Regions from separate parts of the Pseudomonas sp. FG86 genome, predicted to be linked through region 2. Evidence: predicted binding sites of a transcription regulator. Region 2 holds the regulator's gene; each other region holds the start of a gene.

What was found. Region 2 encodes FliA, which starts transcription of late flagellar genes. Its sites were predicted from a motif close to CTAAAGTTTNNNNNNNNNNNGCCGNTAA; they were not measured.
Region 1: flgM (flagellar biosynthesis anti-sigma factor FlgM) is a predicted target of FliA. The motif match lies at 2,299-2,326, and genes of this name have one in related genera.
Region 3: ACODSV_RS06940 (methyl-accepting chemotaxis protein) is a predicted target of FliA. The motif match lies at 4,589-4,616, and genes of this name have one in related genera.

The regions. Positions count from the first base shown of each region.
Region 1 is NZ_JBMDIS010000028.1:72,541-80,135, forward strand. Features, by position in the region: gene cheR (protein-glutamate O-methyltransferase CheR) at 1-400, opposite strand, end outside; gene ACODSV_RS19010 (chemotaxis protein CheV) at 444-1,376, opposite strand; gene flgA (flagellar basal body P-ring formation chaperone FlgA) at 1,458-2,222, shown strand; gene flgM (flagellar biosynthesis anti-sigma factor FlgM) at 2,366-2,689, shown strand; gene ACODSV_RS19025 (flagella synthesis protein FlgN) at 2,737-3,207, shown strand; gene ACODSV_RS19030 (flagellar brake protein) at 3,304-4,053, shown strand; gene ACODSV_RS19035 (MFS transporter) at 4,113-5,498, opposite strand; tRNA gene ACODSV_RS19040 (tRNA-Arg) at 5,785-5,861, opposite strand; gene ACODSV_RS19045 (hypothetical protein) at 6,190-6,420, shown strand; gene ACODSV_RS19050 (PA3371 family protein) at 6,431-6,610, shown strand; gene ACODSV_RS19055 (hypothetical protein) at 6,710-6,895, opposite strand; gene ACODSV_RS19060 (Arc family DNA-binding protein) at 7,005-7,331, shown strand; gene mgtE (magnesium transporter) at 7,475-7,595, opposite strand, start outside.
Region 2 is NZ_JBMDIS010000094.1:596-8,190, forward strand. Features, by position in the region: gene cspE (transcription antiterminator/RNA stability regulator CspE) at 1-91, shown strand, start outside; gene flhA (flagellar biosynthesis protein FlhA) at 541-2,655, shown strand; gene flhF (flagellar biosynthesis GTPase FlhF) at 2,667-3,983, shown strand; gene fleN (flagellar synthesis regulator FleN) at 4,089-4,922, shown strand; gene fliA (RNA polymerase sigma factor FliA) at 4,919-5,659, shown strand; gene ACODSV_RS31280 (chemotaxis response regulator CheY) at 5,827-6,201, shown strand; gene ACODSV_RS31285 (protein phosphatase CheZ) at 6,220-7,008, shown strand; gene ACODSV_RS31290 (chemotaxis protein CheA) at 7,020-7,595, shown strand, end outside.
Region 3 is NZ_JBMDIS010000007.1:66,448-74,042, forward strand. Features, by position in the region: gene ACODSV_RS06910 (MBL fold metallo-hydrolase) at 1-315, shown strand, start outside; gene ACODSV_RS06915 (bifunctional protein tyrosine phosphatase family protein/NAD(P)/FAD-dependent oxidoreductase) at 368-2,038, shown strand; gene ACODSV_RS06920 (sulfite exporter TauE/SafE family protein) at 2,067-2,873, shown strand; gene ACODSV_RS06925 (YeeE/YedE family protein) at 2,944-3,378, shown strand; gene ACODSV_RS06930 (DUF6691 family protein) at 3,381-3,800, shown strand; gene ACODSV_RS06935 (hypothetical protein) at 4,082-4,315, shown strand; gene ACODSV_RS06940 (methyl-accepting chemotaxis protein) at 4,659-6,215, shown strand; gene ACODSV_RS06945 (SphA family protein) at 6,393-7,385, shown strand; gene ACODSV_RS06950 (MFS transporter) at 7,401-7,595, shown strand, end outside.

The DNA.
Region 1 (7,595 bases), on a different contig from region 2:
GGCCCATGTTGGTCCGCTCGAATTCATCGATGGTCATCGAAATCGAGTACGGTTCCTGCCCCGAAGAACAGGCTGCCGACCAGATGCGCAAGCGCTGGCCCGGGCTGGCCTTGATAGCCTCCGGCAACACTTTGCTCTTGAGCACCTCGAAGGGGTATGTATCGCGAAACCACAGGGTTTCGTTGGTGGTCATGGCATCGACCACCATTTCCTTGAGCCCACTGCGCGGCTGGCTCTGGATCCGCTGGACCAACTCACCCAGGGACTTGATGCCCTGCTGTTCCATCAGCTTGTTGAGACGGCTGGATACCAGGTATTGCTTGTTTTCACCAAGCAATATGCCACAGGCTTTTTCCAGGAAGACCCGGAACTGTTCGAAATCCAAATTACCCGTAGACAAAGATACCGCCTCTTAAATCGTGTGACCGCCAGGGAAAAAGCCCCTAGCCGTGATCTGCTGCCTTGATCCGGTCGACTACCCGGGATGCCAGGTCATCAGGGCGGAATTTGGCCAGAAAGTCGTCGGCACCGACCTTCTTGACCATCGCCTGATTGAATACGCCCGACAACGAAGTATGCAGGATGATATGCAATTTTTGCATGCGTGGATCGTTACGTATCTCAGCCGTGAGGGTGTAGCCGTCCATTTCCGGCATCTCGATGTCGGAGATCATCATCAAGAATTCTTCTTCAGGCTTCTTGCCTTCATCGACCAGCTTGCGCAGGTAATCCAACGCCTGGCGACCATCATTGAGCGCCACCACGTCCACGCCGACGGTTTGCAGGCAACGGGTCACCTGCTTACGCGCCACCGAAGAATCGTCCACCGTCAGTACGCGCAAGGAAATCGCCTTGTGCGCGGTATCGGCGTCCACCACACCGACCGAAATCGATTCAGAGGTGGGCGCCACTTCGGCGAGGATTTTCTCCACGTCGATAATTTCTACAAGCTGGTTGTCCACCCGCGTCACTGCCGTGAGGTAGTGATCGCGACCGGTGCCCTTGGGTGGCGGATGAATTTCTTCCCAGTTCATGTTGACGATGCGTTCCACCGAGCGCACCAGGAAACCCTGGGTCTTGGTGTTGTATTCGGTAATGATCACAAACGGGTTCTCGCGATCCTGCAGACCGGACGACCCTGTCGCCAAGGCCAGGTCAAGAATCGGGATGGTCGCGCCACGGATGTTGGCCACGCCACACACCACCGGACTGGACTTGGGCATGATCGTCAGCTTGGGGCACTGCAGCACTTCCCGCACTTTGAACACATTGATGCCGTATAGCTGCTTGCCGTCCAGACGAAACTGCAACAACTCCAGGCGATTCTGCCCTACCAGCTGTGTGCGCTGGTTTACTGAATCCATTACACCTGCCATGCCCAGACTCCTACGCTAAAACCTTCGGGGGTACGACGCGTACCCAATACTAAACGGCACGAGCTTTGCTATTTATTGGCTATGGACATTAAAACGACAGTTTCCCGACGCCTTCGCCTCCCACGCAGCCGCAGATTGCTCTGCGTCTCGATGGCGTTGCTTGCCTTGAGCCTGGGAACCACGGCCCGCGCAGATAACGTCACCTTGCCTGATCTACTTATCGGCGTCACTCAAGGCTTTCTTGAGTTCACTGTAGAAGATTATCTGGCGACCACCCAGACACCTGGGCGCTATGAAATCCAGGTCAACCAGCTAGACCCGCGCTTGCGCATGCCAATGTGCGACAAGGAATTGACAGCGTCCCTGGAAAGCCCCGCACAGCCTATCGGCCGTGTGACGGTGAAGGTTCGCTGCGAGGGCGCCGCGCCCTGGACCGTGTTTGTGCCAGCGCAGGTCAAGTTGTTCCGCGATGTCGTGGTGGTGGTAAGACCGTTGAAACGCACTGGCATCATCGGTTTCGAGGACGTGGCCTTGCGTGAACGCGACATCAGTTTGATCAACCAGGGCTATCTGACGTCGGTCGATCAGGCCATCGGGCAGAAACTTACCCGACCAATGGTCACCGATCAGGTCATTACCCTGGTCCATCTGGAGCAGGCCGAGGTGGTTCGCAAGGGTGACCAGGTGGTAATTTCCGCGAGCAGCGGCGGTTTGAATGTGAAAATGCCGGGTGAAGCGCTGTCCAACGGAGGCATGAGTGAGCAGATACGCGTCAAGAACCTCAACTCCAATCGTGTCATCAAGGCACGGGTGACAGCCCCCGGACAAGTCGAGGTTGCTTTATAGATCACTGGAATAGGACGCCAGCTTTTCCTACACTGTGTGCCAGATGTTGCGCGTGCAGGTTTATTGTCAATCGAGCCTAAAGTTTGTCCGGGTATGGCCGAAAACATGGCAAGCGTCCAAATACCCAGAGGTTTTTAATTATCATGGTCATCGATTTCAGTCGTTTGAATAACTCCCCGGCATTGCCAGGCACTACGCGCACCAGCGGCACCAAGGACAGCGTAGAAGCCAAGGCCCAGCCTCTGCCTGCCAAGACAGAACAGGCCAGCGCCAGCCAAAGCGGGGAATCCGTACACCTGAGCAATGAGGCTCAACAGTTGCAGAAGGTCACTGACTCGCTGCGCGACCAACCTGTGGTCAATAAAGCCCGCGTGGCCGAATTGAAACAGGCTATCGCCGATGGCAGCTATAAAGTCGACAGCAACCGTGTAGCCAGCAAGCTGCTTAACTTCGAAGCCGAGCGCTAGGCAAAGGCCTGCGCAGGGCTTTTGGACGCTTAAAACCAAGGCCAGCCATGCACCACGACGAAACCTTGCTTCAACTGATCATTGATGATCTGGCGCCGACGCAACAATTGCTCGAGCTGCTGAAAGAAGAGACCCTGGCCCTCTACGGCCGGGATATGCCTCTACTGGAAGATATCCTGGCGCGCAAACAGTCGCTGATTGTCCTGCTGGAACAGCATGGCAAGAAGCGCAGCCAGATTCTCACCAGCCTGGGCCTGCCGGCCGATCACGACGGCCTCGCCCAACTGGCCAGCCACTCCTCGGTCGGCGATCAACTGCTGGCCCAAAGCAAAGAACTCAACCAATTGCTCAGCCAGTGCCAGGAAGTCAACCTGCTCAACGGCCAGTCGATCCAGCTTCAGCAAGCTACGACCGCCAACCAGCTGCGTATACTCCACGGCGGTGAGCCACCGGCGCTGTACAACGCCCAAGGCTCTACCTCACGCTTGGTCAAACCAAGCACCCGCAGCCAAGCCTGACGCCCGTTTTCGGCACAGCCTATCCAAGGCCCGCCACATACTGGCAAAATGCCGGTTCTTGCGTGTAGTCGTATTTTGTCTGGAGATGGAAGAACCGTGTTCAACGCCCTTAATGCGGAAGATGCTCCGCAGCCACCCAAGGTGCTCACCACGCCTCTGGAAATCGCCGGCACCTTGCGAATGCTGCAAGAAAGCCATGATCCGCTGATCATCACCTTCCACGAACGCAGCCAGCGCTTCCAGAGCTACCTGGTCGATGTCGATCGGGACAGCAAGACCCTGGCCCTGGACGAAATGATCCCGCGTGATGGCGAACGCCACCTTGAGAATGGCGAACCCTTCCGCATCGAAGGCTTTCACGACGGCGTACGCGTCGCCTGGGAAAGCAATGGCACCCTGACCATCAGCGAAAAAGATGGCCATCGCATCTACACCGGCGCCATGCCGGGCGAGGTGGTCTACCACCAGCGCCGCAATGCCTTCCGCGCGGCACTGAAGCTGGCCCAACTGGTCAATATCGAGCTGGGCGGCGAGAAACTCAAGGCCCCGGTCAGCGGCAAGCTGCTGGATATTTCCGCCACCGGCTGCAAATTGCGCTTCGAAGGCGATATCTCCGAACGCCTGCAGTTGGGCCAGGTCTACGATCGCTTTATCGCTGCCCTGCCGTTCGGCAGCATGACCACCTCCGTCGAACTGCGTTACCTGCATTTCGAAGAGAAGATCAACACCACCTTCGCAGGCGTGCGCTTCCACAACATGAGCGGCCTGGTACAGCGCCAGGTCGAACGATTTGTGTATCAACTGCAACGCGAAGCGCGACGCTTCGACAAGGACGACGACTTCTAAGTGTGAAGATCGCGACAAAAAAACGGGCAGACCCTTTCAGGATCTGCCCGTTTTTGCTTTCAGGGGCGCGCCCTGCTCAGGTCATGGGGGTGCTCATCCGGACCTATAGGTTCTGGCGGTCCTTCGAAAGGCGGCTCATCCGTCGGTGGTACCGAGTCGACTTCAGGCTCAGGCTCAGCAGCAGCTGTCTGCATCTGCTCTTGCACCACTTGCTCATCGACCCGCGGGTCAAGTGCAGCCACCAGCGGCGAACTGGACATGCTGTCAGGCATGGCCACGTGCTGCAGGGGCGCATCATCGACCTGATGCAGGTTGGTCACGGCTTTAGGACGGATACGCCACACCAGGATCAGCGCACACAGGCTGAAAAACGCGTACAGCATCTGACTGCCAAATAGTTTCATCACCACGCCAGCCAGCAACGGCCCGATACTGGCGCCGACCCCGTAGGTCACCAGCAACATGGCTGTCAGCGATACCCGCCGATCACCTTCAACGTGATCGTTGGAAAACGCCACCGCCAGCGGGTACAGACAGAACTGCACCAACGAACACAGGAACCCGGCCACGAACAGCACCTCCAACGGCACCTTGCTCAGGATGGCCAACGGTAATGCCGCAACCGCCAGGCACAGGGCGAAGCAGCGAATCAACAACGCACGATCATAGCGATCCGACAGCCAGCCCAACGGCCACTGCACCACCAAACCGGCAAAAATGCAGCTACCCATGAACAGACCCACCTGCTCGGTAGTCAGCCCCTGCTGGGACGCATACAGCGGCGCCAAGCCGTAGAACGAGCCAACGATCAGCCCCGCCCCCAGCACCGTACTCAACGACTGCGGTACCCGCTTGATAAAGAAGCGCGGCTCCATCGGCGCCGGATGCAGCGGCGCCGGGTGAATACGCCGGGTCATGGCCACGGGTACCAGGCACAGGGCAAAGCACAGCGCCACCAGCATCAATAGCTCAAGGCCCAGCTGGGGATGCATCACCAGGATCAGTTGGCCCAGCACCAGGCCCAGGTAGGACGCGATCATATAGCCACTGAACACCACGCCACGCTGCCGGGCGTCCGCCTGCTCGTTAAGCCAGCTTTCGATAACCATGTACTGGCACATCATCCCCAAGCCCACGATGACCCGCAGCACGATCCAGGCCGGCAGCCAGTCGATCAGGCCATGGCCCAGCACGGCTGCACCGACAATGCCCGCACAGGTGGCGTAGGCACGAATATGCCCCACCCGGCCAATCAGGCGATGCCCGATCTTGCCGCCCAGCACCAGGCCGAAATAGTTGGCCGCCATCAAGGCACCCACCCATAGGCTGTCGACATGGTCAGCCGCCAGGCGCAACGCGAGGTAAGTACTGAGCAGGCCGGAGCCGATCAGCATCATCAAGGAGGCGAAATAAAGGGCTCGAAAAGATTTCCAGATCTGGCGCATCGGCGTTCCGAGCGGCTCCTTGCAGTGAGGGTCAGGGCTACCGGCATGATAGTCCTGGGTTGTTGGGTCCGGACAGGCGCTACGCGCTGTTTCCGAGGATTATTTTGTTTAAATTGATTGGCAACAGCTCTGACGTTGCCGGGGGGCGTGCGAGGTACACCGTTAGCAAAAATACACGACGCACCTGCTGTGAACCTCGATCAGCGGCAAGGTTCGACCTGAGTTTGAAAAGACTCTACGCGCACAAAAAAGCCCCGCCAGCGTTCACTGTGCGGGGCTTTGAATCTGGTGTCCCAGGGCCGGTTCGAACGGCCAACCTTCCCCTTAGGAGGGGGATGCTCTATCCAATTGAGCTACTGGGACAAATGACAGCCGTCGCAGCGATGGGCGCTGCGACGGACGGCGTGCATGTTAACGGCCAAGGTCGGATTTGTCATGTCGTCCGTGGGCTTTTTGAGTGTAGGCGCATGCCTGCCAGAAAGAGCAGGGTTTCGCCTCGTAAAACCAGGGCTGCCGAAGCCATCGTGCAAAATGCACTACCCCAAAATGCCAGCATTGCAATTTGCAACCCTCAGCCCCCTAAAAATAGCCTCAAACCATTGATTTAATTGAAATAATAGTTTGGCACGGCATCTGCAATACTTCTTCGACAAAATCCAATTTGGCCCAGTCACCGACGGAGAACATGACCATGAACAGTGCCCTTCTGTTAGCCCTCAATACCGTGGCCCTGGCCGTATTGGTGATGTTCCACTTCCAGCAGTCGCCGACTACCGACGACGACGCCAAGGTGAGCCAGGCCATTCCACACCACCTGCAGCAACGCCCGCAATTGGCAGTGATGACGGCCAACCCGCAATCACCGGTTCGCCTGGCCCAGAGCACACAGGCAGCACCTGCATCCGAACACTGGGTATTCTGAGGAAGCCTTCATGTCCAAATCTGCCTGGCTGTTTCTGTGCCTGACCCTGGTAACCGGTCTGCTCGGCCTGGAAACCTCCTCCCAAGACGGCCAAACCATCGCCTTCATCGCCAGCGCCATGTTCGCCGGATGCCTGGTTCTGACCCTGATTGTGGGCCGCCGGATCAAATTCGATCCCGTGCTGCGCTGAAGCATCGCTCGCCTGCGTTTCGCCCTACCTTATGTCGCCTCGCCTAGTAAATCGGCAAATTGCCACTAGTCTTAAGATTAGGGGCAAAAGGCCACATTGCTATAGGATGTGCGCCCTCAAACCCTGTTGCGGCCTAGGCCTGCGGGAAGATCGCCGAATCTGATCTTCTGCAGGAAAGTTTTCCAACCAGTCCGCAAAAATGCAAATCAGTGCTGGCATAAAGCCTTTAGTCAGTTCAATATTTGTCACAGAATTGACGCCAAGGAACTGGCAAATCTGAGGCATGATGCGGCCTCTTTGCAATTCAGGTTGAACTTTGGTCGTGAGCCTTGTCTTAACACTCATCTTGCGGCCAATTCCAAAAACCGCTCCCCTGAACTAACCGGTTAAATATATGCGCCCATTGAAACAGGCAATTTATTCCAGCCGTACGGCTGACAAGTTCGTCGTACGTCTGCCAGACGGAATGCGGGAACGCATTGCCGAGGTGGCTCGCAATCATCACCGCAGCATGAACTCCGAAATCATCGCGCGCCTGGAACAGAGCCTTATTCAGGAAGGTGCGTTGGGTGAAGAGTTGAGCATGCGCCTGGACAGCCCAGAGCTGTCACTGCACGAACGCGAACTGCTGCAGCGTTTCCGTCAGCTCTCCCACCGCCAGCAAAATGCTCTCGTCTCACTTATTGCACACGATGTCGAGGCGGCCGCAGAAGCCGACTGATCTACCCCTGAAAGCCGAAGCCAGCCTTGTGCTGGCTTTTTTTTGCCTTGAATTTGGGAAGGGGATTATTGCTGGAGCAAACTGGCTTGCGCTGGGAGGGGAACAAGCCCCCCCCACCACAACAAGCCAGCCCAGGAACGCGATCAAAGCAGGAAGATGGTTGCCAACCCCAGGAAGATGAAGAAACCACCACTGTCAGTCATGGCGGTAATCATCACGCTGGCGCCCATGGCAGGATCGCGCCCAAGGCGTGCCAGGGTCATG
Region 2 (7,595 bases):
AAGCCTTGAGGAGAATCAAAAAGTCGAGTTCGACATCACTCAAGGCCCAAAGGGCTCGCAGGCTGCCAACGTCCGTGTCCTAAGAGCTTGATGATCGTTCCTGCAGGTTGCTGCAGGAACGATCAGCCATCAGGCCATCAAGTGCTCGCTGTCCTCCAGCACTCTGCCAGCCAGCAGCTTTGCCAGCCCGATCAACTGAGCAACGCCCAGCGCACCTTCGCGTTTTGCCCCGCCCAATTCAATGACCCCGGCATATCCCAGGTGGCAACGGATGGATGCACCTCCGATAGGTGGGAGGGGGCTTGCCCCCGATAGCGGCGCATCAGTCACCTGTTCTTGGCCTGACACACTGCAATCGGGGGCAAAGCCCCCTCCCACATTTGAACGGTGTATATCCGGTAGAACTCGGGCGCCTGTAGCGATCCATACCCTCAAAAGCAAAGTTGGAAGGGTTCTTGCAATACCGCCTTCAAGTCGCCAACTGGCGTCAAAAGTTTGCTTTAAGGGATACGGGGAATACCGGTGGTAGATCGCTCTCAAATGCTCAGCACGGCCCGTGGCACCCTGACTGATTTGTCACGGGGCAACCTGGGTGTGCCGTTGTTGTTGCTGGTGATGCTGGCAATGATGATGTTGCCGATGCCGCCGTTCCTGCTCGATGTGTTCTTCACCTTCAACATCGCTTTGTCCGTCGTCGTCCTGTTGGTCTGCGTGTATGCCCTGCGGCCGCTGGATTTCGCGGTGTTCCCGACGATCCTGCTGATTGCGACCCTGCTGCGGCTGGCGCTGAACGTGGCCTCCACGCGGGTGGTGATGCTCCACGGCCAGGACGGCCACGCTGCCGCAGGCAAGGTGATCCAGGCCTTCGGTGAGGTGGTGATCGGCGGTAACTACGTGGTCGGTATCGTGGTGTTCGCGATCCTGATGATCATCAACTTCGTGGTGGTGACCAAGGGGGCCGGGCGGATTTCCGAGGTGAGCGCGCGCTTTACCCTCGACGCCATGCCCGGCAAGCAAATGGCCATTGACGCCGACCTCAACGCTGGCCTGATCGATCAGAACCAGGCCAAGTCGCGCCGCCTGGAAGTGGCCCAGGAGGCCGAGTTCTATGGCTCCATGGACGGCGCCAGTAAGTTTGTACGCGGTGACGCCATCGCGGGCCTGTTGATTCTGTTCATCAACCTGATCGGCGGCATGGCGGTCGGGATCTTCCAGCACGGCATGACCTTCGGCGATGCCGGCAAGGTGTATGCCTTGCTGACCATCGGTGACGGTTTAGTGGCGCAATTGCCATCACTGTTGTTATCTACAGCTGCGGCGATCATGGTGACCCGTGCGTCGGGCTCCGAAGACATGGGCAAGCAGATCAGCCGGCAGATGTTTGCCTCGCCCAAGGCGCTGGCCGTGGCGGCGGGCATCATGGCGATCATGGGGCTCGTGCCCGGCATGCCCCATGTGTCGTTCCTCAGCATGGCGGCCATGGCTGCGGGTGGCGCCTACCTGTTCTGGAAAAAACAGAACACGATCAAGGTGAAGGCCCAGCAAGAGATCGCGCGCCAGCAGGAACTGCTGCCATCCCCGGCCCGTGCCCAGGAAACCAAGGAATTGGGCTGGGACGACGTGACCCCGATCGACATGATCGGCCTGGAAGTCGGCTACCGCCTGATTCCGCTGGTCGACCGCAACCAGGGTGGGCAATTGCTCGCGCGGATCAAGGGGGTGCGCAAGAAGCTGTCCCAGGACCTGGGCTTCCTGATGCCCACCGTACACATCCGTGACAACCTCGACCTGGCCCCCAGCGCCTACCGCCTGACCCTGATGGGCGTGATCCTCGCGGAAGCCGAGATCTACCCCGACCGCGAACTGGCGATCAACCCCGGCCAGGTGTTCGGCACGCTCAACGGCATTACCGCCAAAGATCCGGCTTTTGGCCTGGAAGCGGTGTGGATCGAAATCAGCCAGCGCAGCCAGGCGCAGTCGCTGGGTTACACCGTGGTGGACGCCAGCACCGTGGTCGCCACCCACCTCAACCAGATTCTGTACAAGCACTCACACGAGCTGATCGGCCACGAAGAAGTCCAGCAATTGATGGGGTTGCTCAGCAAAGCCTCGCCAAAACTGGCCGAAGAGCTGGTGCCGGGCGTGCTGTCGCTGTCGCAGCTGCTCAAAGTGCTGCAGGCGTTGCTCGCCGAACAGGTGCCGGTACGCGATATTCGCAGCATCGCCGAGGCTATCGCCAACAATGCCGCCAAGAGTCAAGATACTGCCGCGCTGGTGGCTGCGGTGCGTGTCGGATTGTCCCGCGCAATCGTGCAAAGCATTGTGGGGCTTGACTCCGAGCTGCCTGTGATCACCTTGGAACCAAGGTTGGAACAAATATTGCTCAATAGTATTCAGAAGGCCGGACTTGGCCAGGAAGAGGGTGTCCTGCTGGAGCCGAGCATGGCTGAAAAGCTGCAGCGTTCGTTGATCGACGCGGCGCAGCGCCAGGAAATGCAGGGCCAGCCGGTGATTCTGTTGGTAGCAGGCCCGGTCCGAGCGATGTTGTCGCGGTTTGGACGCCTGGCAGTACCGAATTTGCACGTATTGGCTTACCAGGAAATTCCTGACAATAAGCAAGTGACCATCGTCGCGACAGTTGGGCCCAACGGCTGAGGTAGTGGGTTATGCAAGTAAAGCGTTTTTTCGCCGCCGATATGCGTCAGGCCATGAAACTGGTCCGTGATGAGCTGGGCGCCGACGCTGCGATTATCGGTAACCGCCGTATTGCTGGCGGTGTCGAGCTGACGGCTGCCCTGGACTACACCCCTTCGGCGCTGGCCCCGCGCGTGCCGAACATGGAACTCGAAGACGAGCTGCGCAAGACCGCCTCGCGCATTGTGTCGGCCCAGGCTGAGCTGAGCATGCGGGGTGACAGCGATGCCACCACCAATCGCCAGTTGTTCGCCGGCTTGCCGCTGACCGCTGCCGAGCCGCTGGTCGAACCTACGTTCAAAGAACCGCCACGTCCTGCAGCGCCCGCGCCGGCTGCCGCAGTCGACCAGCGCGTGTTCGATTCGATGCGCTTTGAACTCAACGGCCTGCGTGAATTGCTGGAAGTGCAGTTGGGCTCGCTGGCCTGGACCCAGTTGCAAGGCAGCAAACCGCACCAGGCTAACCTCTGGCGTCGCCTGCAACGCATCGGCCTGTCTGGCCCGTTGTCCCGCGACCTGTTGGCGCTGACCACCGAAATCGAAGAACCTCGCCAGGCCTGGCGCATGTTGCTGGCCCACCTGGCGCGGATGATCGCCACCCCGGAAATCGAACCCCTGGAAGAGGGCGGTGTGATCGCCATGGTCGGCCCTGCCGGCATGGGCAAGACCACCACCCTGGCCAAGCTGGCGGCCCGTTATGTGCTCAAATACGGCGCTTCGAATATCGCGCTGGTGAGCATGGACAGCTACCGTATCGGCGCCCAGGAGCAACTCAAGACCCTGGGTCGCATCCTCAATGTGTCGGTGACCCACGTCGACCCAGGCCAGTCGCTGGCCAACGCGCTCGACCCGTTGCTGCGTAAACGCGTGGTGCTGATCGACACCGCGGGGCTGCAAGCCAGCGACCCGGCCTTGCGCCTGCAACTGGAAAGCCTGGCCGGGCGTGGCATCAAGTCTAAAAATTACCTGGTGCTTGCAACCACCAGCCAAAAACAAGTTCTTACCGCTGCGTACCATAGCTACAAGCGCTGCGGGCTGGCCGGCTGCATCCTGACTAAGCTTGATGAAACGGCGAGCCTGGGCGAGGTGTTGAGCCTGGCCATCAGTCATGAACTACCGGTCGCCTACCTGACCGACGGGCCGCGGATCCCGGATGACCTGCATCTGCCGCGCCGTCATCAGTTGGTCAGCCGTGCCGTCAGCGTGCAAATGCAAGAAGAGCCTAGCGAGGAAGCGATGGCCGACATGTTCGCTGACCTCTACCACAACCCGGCAAAACGGGTGGGTTGAGTCAGTATGAACACCGTGAAATGTATCTACATCGATGGTCTGCAAGCGATTCACGCGGCCAAGCCATGTAGCCTGCGTCTAAGCAAGACAAGGTAAAGAAATAAAATGGGCAGCATGCATCCCGTACAGGTGATCGCGGTGACCGGCGGCAAAGGTGGCGTCGGGAAAACTAACGTGTCAGTGAATTTGTCCCTGGCGCTGGCAGAGCTTGGCCGTCGCGTCATGCTGCTGGATGCTGACCTGGGGCTGGCGAATGTCGACGTTCTGCTGGGACTGACGCCCAAACACACCCTCGCCGATGTGATCGAGGGCCGCTGTGAGCTGCGTGATGTGCTGCTCCAGGGCCCCGGTGGGATCCGTATCGTACCGGCCGCCTCGGGCACCCAGAGCATGGTGCACCTGAGCCCGGCGCAGCATGCCGGTCTGATCCAGGCGTTCAGCGATATCGGCGACAACCTCGACGTGCTGGTGATCGACACCGCCGCCGGGATCGGCGAGTCGGTGGTCAGCTTCGTGCGCGCCGCGCAGGAAGTGTTGCTGGTGGTCTGCGATGAACCCACCTCGATCACCGACGCCTATGCCCTGATCAAACTGCTTAACCGCGACTACGGCATGAACCGCTTCCGCGTGCTGGCCAACATGGCCCAAAGCCCGCAGGAAGGCCGCAACCTGTTCGCCAAGTTGACCAAGGTCACGGATCGCTTTCTCGATGTCGCCCTACAATACGTCGGCGCAGTTCCCTATGACGAGTGTGTGCGCAAGGCTGTGCAAAAGCAGCGTGCAGTCTACGAAGCGTTCCCTCGTTCGAAATGCGCCTTGGCGTTCAAGGCTATTGCTCAGAAGGTCGATACTTGGCCGTTGCCCGCTAACCCTCGGGGGCATCTGGAGTTTTTCGTCGAGCGATTGGTGCATCAGACGAGCGCAGGACCCGTGCTATGACAGCGACCGGCTACAACGCCTACAAGAAGTCCGCCCGTGACAGTCAGGGTGAGTTGATCGAGCGTTACGCGCCTTTGGTCAAACGCATCGCCTATCACTTGCTGGCACGCCTCCCCGCCAGTGTCCAGGTCGAAGACCTGATCCAGGCCGGCATGATCGGCCTTCTCGAAGTGTCGACCAAATACGACGCGAGCAAGGGCGCGAGTTTCGAGACGTATGCGGGTATCCGTATCCGTGGCGCGATGCTCGATGAGGTGCGCAAAGGCGATTGGGCGCCGCGTTCGGTACACCGCAATACGCGCATGGTCAGTGACGCAATTCGGTCAATTGAAGCAAAAACCGGTCGCGACGCTAAAGATCATGAAGTTGCGGCCGAACTCCAATTGAGTCTCGACGATTATTACGGGATTTTGAACGATACCTTGGGCAGCCGCCTGTTCAGTTTCGACGACCTGTTGCAGGACGGCGAACACGAAGGGTTGCACGAGGACGGCGCGAGTACGCATATGGAGCCGTCGCGTGACCTGGAGGATGAACGCTTCCAGGGCGCATTGGCCGACGCAATTGCCAATTTGCCGGAGCGTGAGCGACTGGTGTTGGCGCTGTACTACGACGAAGAGCTGAACCTCAAGGAAATCGGTGAGGTCCTGGGGGTCAGCGAATCGCGTGTCAGCCAGCTGCACAGCCAGTGCGCGGCCCGCTTGCGGGGGCGATTGGGAGAGTGGCGCGCGCGCTGACAGGCAGTGTGGGGACACTGCAGACGCAACCGCGAGGGCCTTGGCCGCCGCGGGGGCTAACCGTGGTGCCCTGGGCAGTCCTTTTTGTGTAACGCCTGTTGATTGAAATGGCGCGTCCAGGTGCTGGGCGCGTTTAAGACTGCTTGGAGGTCGAATTGGACAAGAACATGAAAATCCTCATCGTTGATGACTTCTCAACGATGCGGCGGATCATAAAAAACCTGTTGCGTGACCTTGGGTTCACAAACACGGTCGAGGCGGATGACGGCCTTACGGCGATTCCGATCCTCAACAGCGGGAGCATCGACTTTCTGGTAACCGATTGGAACATGCCGGGCATGACGGGTATCGACTTGTTGCGCCACGTGCGTGCCGACGAAAAACTGCGCAGTCTTCCCGTGCTGATGGTGACCGCCGAAGCCAAGCGTGAACAGATCATCGAAGCCGCCCAAGCCGGGGTTAACGGCTATGTGGTCAAACCATTCACTGCGCAGGCCTTGAAAGAGAAGATCGAAAAAATCTTCGAACGCATCCACGGCTAATGCTGCCACGGGGGAGCTATGGAGCAAAAAGAATCATCGCAGGCCGACTTTGAGTCGACCCTGAAAAAACATGCTCACCAGCTGGTCGACAGCCTTGAAAAAGGCCAGTTCGGCGATGCGGTGCAGTTAATCCATCAGCTCAACCAGACCCGTGACCGCGGCCTGTACCAGGAGGTGGGCAAGCTCACACGCGAGCTTCACAGTGCGATCGTCAATTTCCAGATTGACCCGCACATGCCTCAAGCCGAAGAGATTTCGCAGATCACCGACGCCACCGAACGCCTGTCCTATGTGGTCAGGCTGACTGAGGCAGCGGCCAACCGCACCATGGACCTGGTGGAAAACGCCACGCCCCTGGTCAACGGCATGGCCACGGAAGCCCAGGCGCTGAGCGTTGACTGGGGTCGCTTCATGCGCCGTGAAGTCGGCGCAGAAGAGTTTCGTGAGCTGGCCCGTCGGGTCGAAGGGTTCCTGTCACGCAGCGAGCAGGAAAACCGTACGGTTTCCAGCAACCTCAATGACATTCTGCTCGCCCAGGATTACCAGGACCTGACCGGTCAGGTGATCAAGCGTGTGACCCAGTTGGTCACCGAAGTGGAAAGCAACCTGCTCAAATTGGTACTCATGGCCGGCCAGGTCGACCGTTTCGCCGGCATCGAACATGACCGCGAAGCGATCCTCTCTGAAAAAGATCCACAAAAACATCTCGCCAAGGGTGAAGGTCCGCAGATTCATGCCGATAAACGTGAAGACGTTGTGTCAGGTCAGGATGACGTAGATGACCTGTTATCCAGTTTAGGCTTCTAAGGAGCACACCCATGAGCTTCGGCGCCGATGAAGAAATCCTTCAGGATTTCCTTGTAGAGGCCGGCGAAATTTTAGAGCAATTGTCCGAACAACTGGTCGAGCTGGAAAGCCGCCCGGATGATGCGAACCTGCTCAATGCAATTTTTCGCGGTTTTCATACTGTAAAAGGGGGCGCCGGCTTCCTCCAGCTCCATGAGCTGGTGGAGTGCTGCCACATCGCCGAAAACGTGTTCGACATCCTGCGCAAGGGTGAGCGTCACGTTGACTCGGAGTTAATGGATGTAATCCTCGAAGCGTTGGATGCGGTCAACGGCATGTTCAGCGAAGTGCGCGAACGTGCCCCGATCACCGCCGCCACCCCGGAACTGCTGGCCGCCCTGGCGCGCCTGGCAGAACCTGCCGACACCTCGGCCGCGCCGGTGGTGGAAGCGGCGCCAGAGCCGGTGGTCGAAGCCGAAGCGGATGTCACCGACAGCGAGTTCGAGCAGTTGCTCGACTCTCTCAATGCGGTCAAGGCCGAGGCTGAAGCACCGTCGGCCGTACCCGCACCCGCACCCGCGGCCGCTGCGCCTGCCGAGCCGACCAGC
Region 3 (7,595 bases), on a different contig from region 2:
ACGCTGTTCCAGTCCATCAACAAAGTCCTGAGCCTGCCCGCGCAGACGTTGCTGTACATGTGCCACGACTACCAGCCGGGCGGGCGTGAGGTGCAATTCGTCAGCACCGTTGCCGAACAGCGCGAACTCAACGTGCATGTGCGTAATGGCATCAGCGAGGAGGCGTTCGTAGCGATGCGCACCAAGCGCGATGCAGCGCTGGACATGCCGACCCTGATTCTGCCCTCAGTCCAGGTCAACATACGCGCCGGGCATTTGCCTGCGCCTGAAGCCAACGGTACCCGCTACCTGAAAATCCCCCTCAACGTCGTCTGACATTTCCTACCCAAAAAAACACATAAGAAAAATCCCCATCACGGAGACACGTATGGATATCCGCAGCCTTGCACCTGCTCTATCAGTATCAGAACAGATTTTCCCCAGCCAACTGGCCGAACTGAAAGCCGCCGGCTTTCGAGCCATCGTGTGCAACCGCCCCGATGGTGAGGGCGCTGACCAACCGTTGTTTGCCGAAATCAAACGCGCCGCCGACGCGGTCGGCATCGAGGCGCACTATCTACCCGCCGAATCGGGCAAAGTCACCGACGAGCAAGGGATTGCCTTCGGCCAACTGTTGGAAACGCTGCCCAAGCCGGTGTTGGCCTATTGCCGCTCCGGTATGCGCTCGACCACGATGTGGGCGCTGTCACAAGCAGGTCAGCACGACCTGCCGCACATCGTCGAAAGCGCCAAAAAAGCCGGCTTCGACATGAAAGGCGTGATTCGGCGGATTGCGAACCAGGGTCGCACGCCGGTCGAAGTGGCTGAGGCGCAGCACACCGTGGTCATCATCGGCGCTGGCGCGGCGGGTATCGCCACCGCCTCCAGCCTGCTGGCCCGCGCGCCGGGGCTCGACATCGCGATCGTCGACCCGGCCGATGTGCATTACTACCAACCTGGCTGGACGCTGGTCGGCGGCGGTGTGTTCGATGCGCGTCAAACGGCCCACACCATGGGCGCCACCCTGCCCCGCGGCGTGCATTGGATCAAGGCCGCGGTGGCGGCCTTCGAACCCGAGAGAAACGCGGTCATTCTGGATGGCTGCCGGGTGGTCAAATACGAGCAACTGATCGTCTGCCCCGGCCTGAAGCTCGATTGGCATGCCATCGAGGGCTTGTCAGAGACCCTGGGGCGCAACGGCGTGACCTCCAATTACCTGTATCACCTGGCGCCTTATACCTGGGAACAGGTGCAACACTTGCGCGGTGGCCGGGCGATTTTCACGCAGCCGCCCATGCCGATCAAATGTGCCGGGGCACCGCAAAAAGCCATGTACTTGTCGGCCGATCATTGGAAACGCAGCGGTGTGCTGGATGCCGTCGACATCGAGTTCCACAGCGCCGGCGCGGTGCTGTTCGGGGTGGCCGACTATGTGCCGGCGTTGATGGAATATGTCACGGCGTATGGGATCGACCTGAATTTCGGCAATACCCTCACCCACGTCGATGGCCCGGCACGCACCGCCACGTTCAGCAGCGTACACGCCGATGGCAGCGCTCGCCGGGTGACGCGCGAGTTTGATTTGCTGCATGTGGTGCCGCCGCAGATCGCGCCGGATTTCATTCGGGTCAGCCCCCTGGCAGACGCGGCGGGTTGGGTAGATGTCGAGCCCGCCACGCTGCGCCATAAAACCTGGGCCAACATTCATGCCCTGGGCGACGCAGCCAACACCAGTAACGCCAAGACAGCCGCCGCCGCGCGCAAGCAGGCACCGGTGGTGGCCCATAACGTGTTGGCGGCACTCGGTAAGGCAACCGGCATCGCCCAGTACGATGGTTACGGCTCCTGCCCGCTGACGGTGGCGCGCGGCAAGATTGTATTGGCGGAGTTCACCTACGGCGGCAAGGTCGCCCCCAGCTTCCCCTCATGGCTGATCGACGGCACTCGACCTTCCAGGCTGGCCTGGCTGCTCAAAGAGCGGATTCTTCCACCGCTGTACTGGAAGGGCATGCTCAAGGGGCGGGAGTGGCTGGCGAAACCCGAGTTGACCGACCAATGAATGCCGCGCAGAAGGCAAGGACACTCAGATGATCATCGTCTTACTGCTGGGGCTCACGGTGGGCGTGATTCTGGCCCTGACCGGTGCCGGCGGCGGCATACTCGCGGTGCCGTTACTGGTATTCGGGGCGGGCTTGAGCATGGCCGAGGCCGGGCCTATTGGCCTGCTGGCGGTCGGGCTGGCCGCGACCCTGGGCGCGGTGATGGGCCTCAAGAACGGCACCGTCCGCTACAAGGCCGCGTTGTTGATCGCGGCCGCGGGGATCGTCTGTTCGCCCCTGGGCCTTTGGTTGGCACAACACACACCGAATCGTCCGTTAACGGTCCTGTTTGCCTGCGTGCTGATGTACGTGGCGTTCCGGGTATTCAAACGCTCGTTGCCGCCCTCCCCGGCCTCGAAGACCGCCGTCGCGCCCAAGCCGCCGCCTTGCGTATTGAACCCCCAGCGCGGAAAGCTGAACTGGACGGCGCCGTGCGCCTGGGCGCTCACCGTGTCTGGCATAGTCGCGGGCGGGCTGTCGGGCCTGCTCGGCGTGGGGGGCGGCTTTGTGATGGTACCGGCGCTGCAGCGATACACGAATTTGACCACGCAGTCGGTGCTGGCAACGTCCCTGGCGGTGATAGCGCTGGTGTCCATTTCCGGCGTTGCGGCCAGTTCGGCGGCCGGGCATTTGCAGTGGGCAATTGCGCTGCCGTTCTCTCTGGGCGCATTGTCTGGCATGGCCGGCGGACGCCTGATCGCGGCTCGGTTGGCGGGGCCCCACCTGCAACGAGGGTTTGCCGTCGTGTCGATGCTGGTGGCGGTGGCCCTGCTGGTCAAGGCGATTAATACATGAACCTGAACGAGCGACTTTCAGGCGCGCCTGAACCGCGCCAGTCCCCCAAGATGTGCACAGGAGAAACCCCATGACTGTCGACTGGCTCAACTTCACCCCCTGGTCGTCCCTGGCAGGCGGCGCATTGATTGGCCTGGCGGCCAGCCTGTTCGCCGTCGGCAACGGCCGCATCGCCGGCATCAGCGGCCTGATCGGCAGCCTGCTGCAGCGCGGTGGCGAAGGCGTAAGTGAAAAAGCGCTGTTTCTGCTGGGCCTGCTGGTCGCGCCGCTGCTATGGGGCTTGTTTGCCGCGCTGCCGGCGATTGAGTTCCAGAGCGGCGGGCTCGGGCTGATCGTCGCCGGTGTGCTGGTGGGGGTTGGTACGCGGTATGGCTCAGGTTGCACCAGTGGCCACGGGGTGTGTGGCTTATCACGCCTTTCGCCGCGCTCAATGGTCGCCACGGTTTGTTTCATGGCCAGCGGATTCCTGACGGTGTTTGTGCTGCGTCATCTACTGGGGGTTTGAACATGCTCAAAGTCACGGCATTCATCGCCGGCCTGCTGTTCGGCCTGGGCCTGCTGCTGGCCGGCATGGCCAACCCGAGCAAAGTGCTCGCGTTCCTGGATTTGGCTGGGGCCTGGGACCCGTCCCTGGCGCTGGTCATGGGCGGCGCCATTGCCGTCGCGATTGGCCCGCTGACCTGGGCACGCCGACACGCCCGTTCGCTCCTGGGCGCGCCCATGCAGTTCCCTGCCAAGCGTGAGTTGGACCGGCGCCTGATCGGCGGCAGCCTGTTATTTGGCATCGGTTGGGGGATCGCCGGAATTTGTCCTGGGCCGGCCGTGGCCATCCTGCTGACCGGGCATTGGCAAGCGTTGGTGTTCATGGTGGCCATGCTGGGTGGCATGTTGTTATTTACGGCCCTGGAAAACCGCCACGGTCGTTGATTGCGTTTGCACTCTCAACAACAATAGCGTTGCAGCCGATCATTCAAGAGCGATTATTTAAGGCTCAACTTATCGGCTGAATCGAATCATCGGTTTAATGCAACAAATAATGATTATCACCACAACGATATTATCCAGCGGATGAATACCCGCACCTAAAAAATTCAACTATGAGTGCCCGACTTGTTAGCCATTCGTCGAATATGGCCCTTTGCGAGCAGCGTTTTATAGTGGGCAGCACAAACCCCCACCCTGATTAAAATTGTTGCCTGGTACTTTTAATGCCCCTCAAACAATCCACACCCAATACCCTTCCCATTAATGAGGAGTTCTTGCAATTAATGCAGGCGACGCTGAACGCCCAAACCAGTTGGATGACAACCGTGAACCATTTAGAAGAGGCCTGCGATGAGGTCTGGCTCGCCCGCATGTGGGAGGTCGAGAACCTTGAAAATCACTACAGGGCTTGCCAGGACCAGCTGTTTTCCTACCTGAAAAAAGCCATCAACCATTAAATTCATGATGACGATCGTGGCCCTTTCGGGAACTTGTCGCTCTCTATTCGGGCTCACCAGAACCTGGCCTTCCTGAATATTCGACTAAAGCACAAGATCACACTATGAGCCTTCTGAAAACGCACTTGGTTAATTGGCCAATCTTTCCACCCCCCCGAAAAACAAGGTGCTTTAACCTTTCAGTGGCACTACCGCCCTTCATTCCACCTCTCGATATTTTTTCATGCAGTGCTCAAAACCAGCCGGAGTAATAGTGTCGCCGTCACACTCACGCTAAAGCATTGCGATTCAAGGTCGACACTCAGAACTCACTTATCAACCTGCGTTACTACCGGGAGTCCATATGTTCGGCTGGATCAGCAATATCCGAGTCAGTGCTAAATTAAGTTGGGGGTTCGGCCTGGTACTGGGGCTTGCGTTGTTACTGGCCGCGACCGGCTGGTACGCCGTGGTGACGTTGACGGACCGTGGGCTGAAAGTTGAAAAAATTGCGCAGGTCAGCGATTACACCAAAGACTTGCGAATCATTCGTCTACGCATCGGTACGAACTCCCAACCGAATGCCTATCAACCGTTGCAGCAAACCCTGGATCAGCTCGCAGCCCACCTGCACAGTATTCGGGCACTGTTCATTGACCCACTGGATGCCGACCTGATCCAACAGCAGGAAAATGCGGTCACCGCGTACGGAGGGCTGCTGCACGACCTGTCCACCCCCGGCATTGACCAGGCGTCGTTGTTTAAACGGATGGGCCAGTTGGGTGACCTGCTGCTCGATACCACGCAAAAACTCATTCAATCGCAAAATGCCAAACGCGATGCCGACGCCGCTTCCACCAAGACCCTGCTGGGGCTCGTCGCGGCCTTGGCGCTGTTGCTGGGCGCCCTCGCTGCGTGGGTCATCACCCGTCAAATCGTGAACCCACTGCAACACACGCTCCGGGCGGTGAACCGCATTGCCCAGGGTGATTTGACCGAGCATCTGCAGGTCAACCGGCGTGACGAACTGGGCCAGCTGCAATCAGGCCTTCAGAAGATGATGCTCAACCTCCACGAACTGATCGACGGCATTCGCTCCGGTGTTATCCAGGTGGCCAGCGCGGCCGAGCAGCTGTCGGCGGTCACCGAGCACACCAATTCCGGCATCAGCAACCAGAAAGCCGAAACGGATCATGTGGCCACGGCAATGAACGAGATGACCGCCACCGTGCACAACGTCGCACGCAATGCCGAAGAAGCTTCTGCGGCGGCATCCATCGCCGATCAGCAGGCCAGCGAAGGGGAACGGATCGTGGGCGAAGCCATCGCGCAAATCCAGCGATTGGCGGCAGAACTCAACCAGTCGGCGGACGCGGTGCGCCATCTCCAGGAACAAAGCGACAAAATCGGCGGCGTACTGGATGTGATCAAGGCCGTGGCCCAGCAAACCAACCTGCTGGCGCTGAACGCGGCCATCGAAGCGGCCCGCGCCGGAGAGGCTGGTCGCGGGTTTGCGGTGGTCGCGGACGAGGTCCGCAACCTCGCCCTGCGCACCCAGCGCTCCACCGAAGAAATTGAAACCCTGGTCGCCGGCGTCCAAAGCGGCACCCACGCCGTGGCCTCCGGCATGGAAAGCAGCCTGCTGCTGAGTGAAAGCAGCGTGGAATGCACCCATCGAGCGGTCAATGCGCTGGAGAACATCACGGGCAAGGTCTCGATCATTCAGTCAATGAACCAGCAGATTGCCACGGCAGCCGAACAGCAGAGCGCTGTCACCGAGGAGATCAATCGCAGCGTGATCAACGTCCGCGACATTTCCGAGCAGACGGCCAACACCTGCGAAGAAACCGCAGCGTCGAGTAACGAGCTGGCGCGGCTGGGGCATGAACTGGAAAGGTTGGTGGAGCGCTTCAAGGTCTAGGGGCGCGAGGGGTGGGCTGATTGCACAAACTTGCCGCTCAAGCGCCTAACGCCGGCAACATGACGCTCTCAGTCAACTCTGACCGCTGTGTACAAGTAACGCAAAAGCTCAGGAATTAGAGTTGAAGCGCCAGGGGAAGCTACCCCAGCTCACAACTCCAATAATAGAGCGACGTCAATGAGACTGACACCATCCTTGCCAGCGTGCCTGGCTCTGAGCTTCGTATCACTTGCCACCTATGCTGCCGAGGGCCCTCCTCCGCCCTCCGTCAGCCAACCCAGCGGTATCAACCTGGGCGGCACCAGCTTCTACGACGGGTTCGCCGGGCCACCCGGGCTGACGCATCAGACCTATCTGAAATTCAGTACGACCAGCAGCATTCGTGACAATGGCGGCAAGGACAACCGCAACTTCGATAACCCGAAGATCAATGTCATCAGCTTGATCAACCAATTCAGCTATTACTCACCCGACACCATCGGCGGCGGCGCGCACCTGGGTTGGAGCCTGTTGGTACCCGTGATCTCACTGGACGGCGACTTTGGCGACAACGGCGCCAAACTCAAGGACAACGGCGTTGGCCTGGGCGACGTCACGGTCGGCCCGCAGATCCAGTTCGATCCGATCGTCAATGCCGAAGGCCGGCCGGTGTTTGTGCAGCGCGTGGCCTTCGATACGATCCTGCCCACCGGCAAGTACGACAAACACAAGGACTTGAATACCGGCTCCAACTACTTCTCCTTCAACCCCTACTGGGCCGCGACCTTGATGCCGGCACCGCGCTGGGAAGTGAGCTGGCGCCTGAATTACCTGTACAACTTCAAGAACGACGATCCAGCCAGCAGCTCGGCGCAGTTCTTTGAAGGGCGACCGGTGCGTGACACCCAAGCAGGGCAATCGGCCTGGGCCAACTTTACGGCCTCGTACGAGGTGTTCCCGAAGGTCTCGATCGGGATCAACGGCTATTACTTCCGGCAGATTTCGGATGACCAGGTCAACGGCGACCGCTTGAGTAATTCCCGCGAGAAAGTCCTCGGCATTGGCCCTGGCCTGTTCTGGAAGATCACTGAGGACAAGGCGTTCTGGCTCAATACCTATAAAGAAACCGGCGTAGAGAACCGCAGCAAAACCGATTACGCCGTGCAAGTTCGCTACGTCCATAAGTTCTGACTGAGGTGATGTGTGATGAATGCGCTCGACTCCATCGATAGCAAGCAATCACTGGGCGCTATCTGCCTGATGATGGTCATTTCCCTGGGAACGCTGCAGATCCAGCCGATTCTGGGCGGCGCGTTGATTGATCAACTGGGTGTGCCGCTCAATGCCATCGGCGCGATTTTCGCCGCCGAGCTGATCGCGATGGCCATCGCCTGCGGCGCC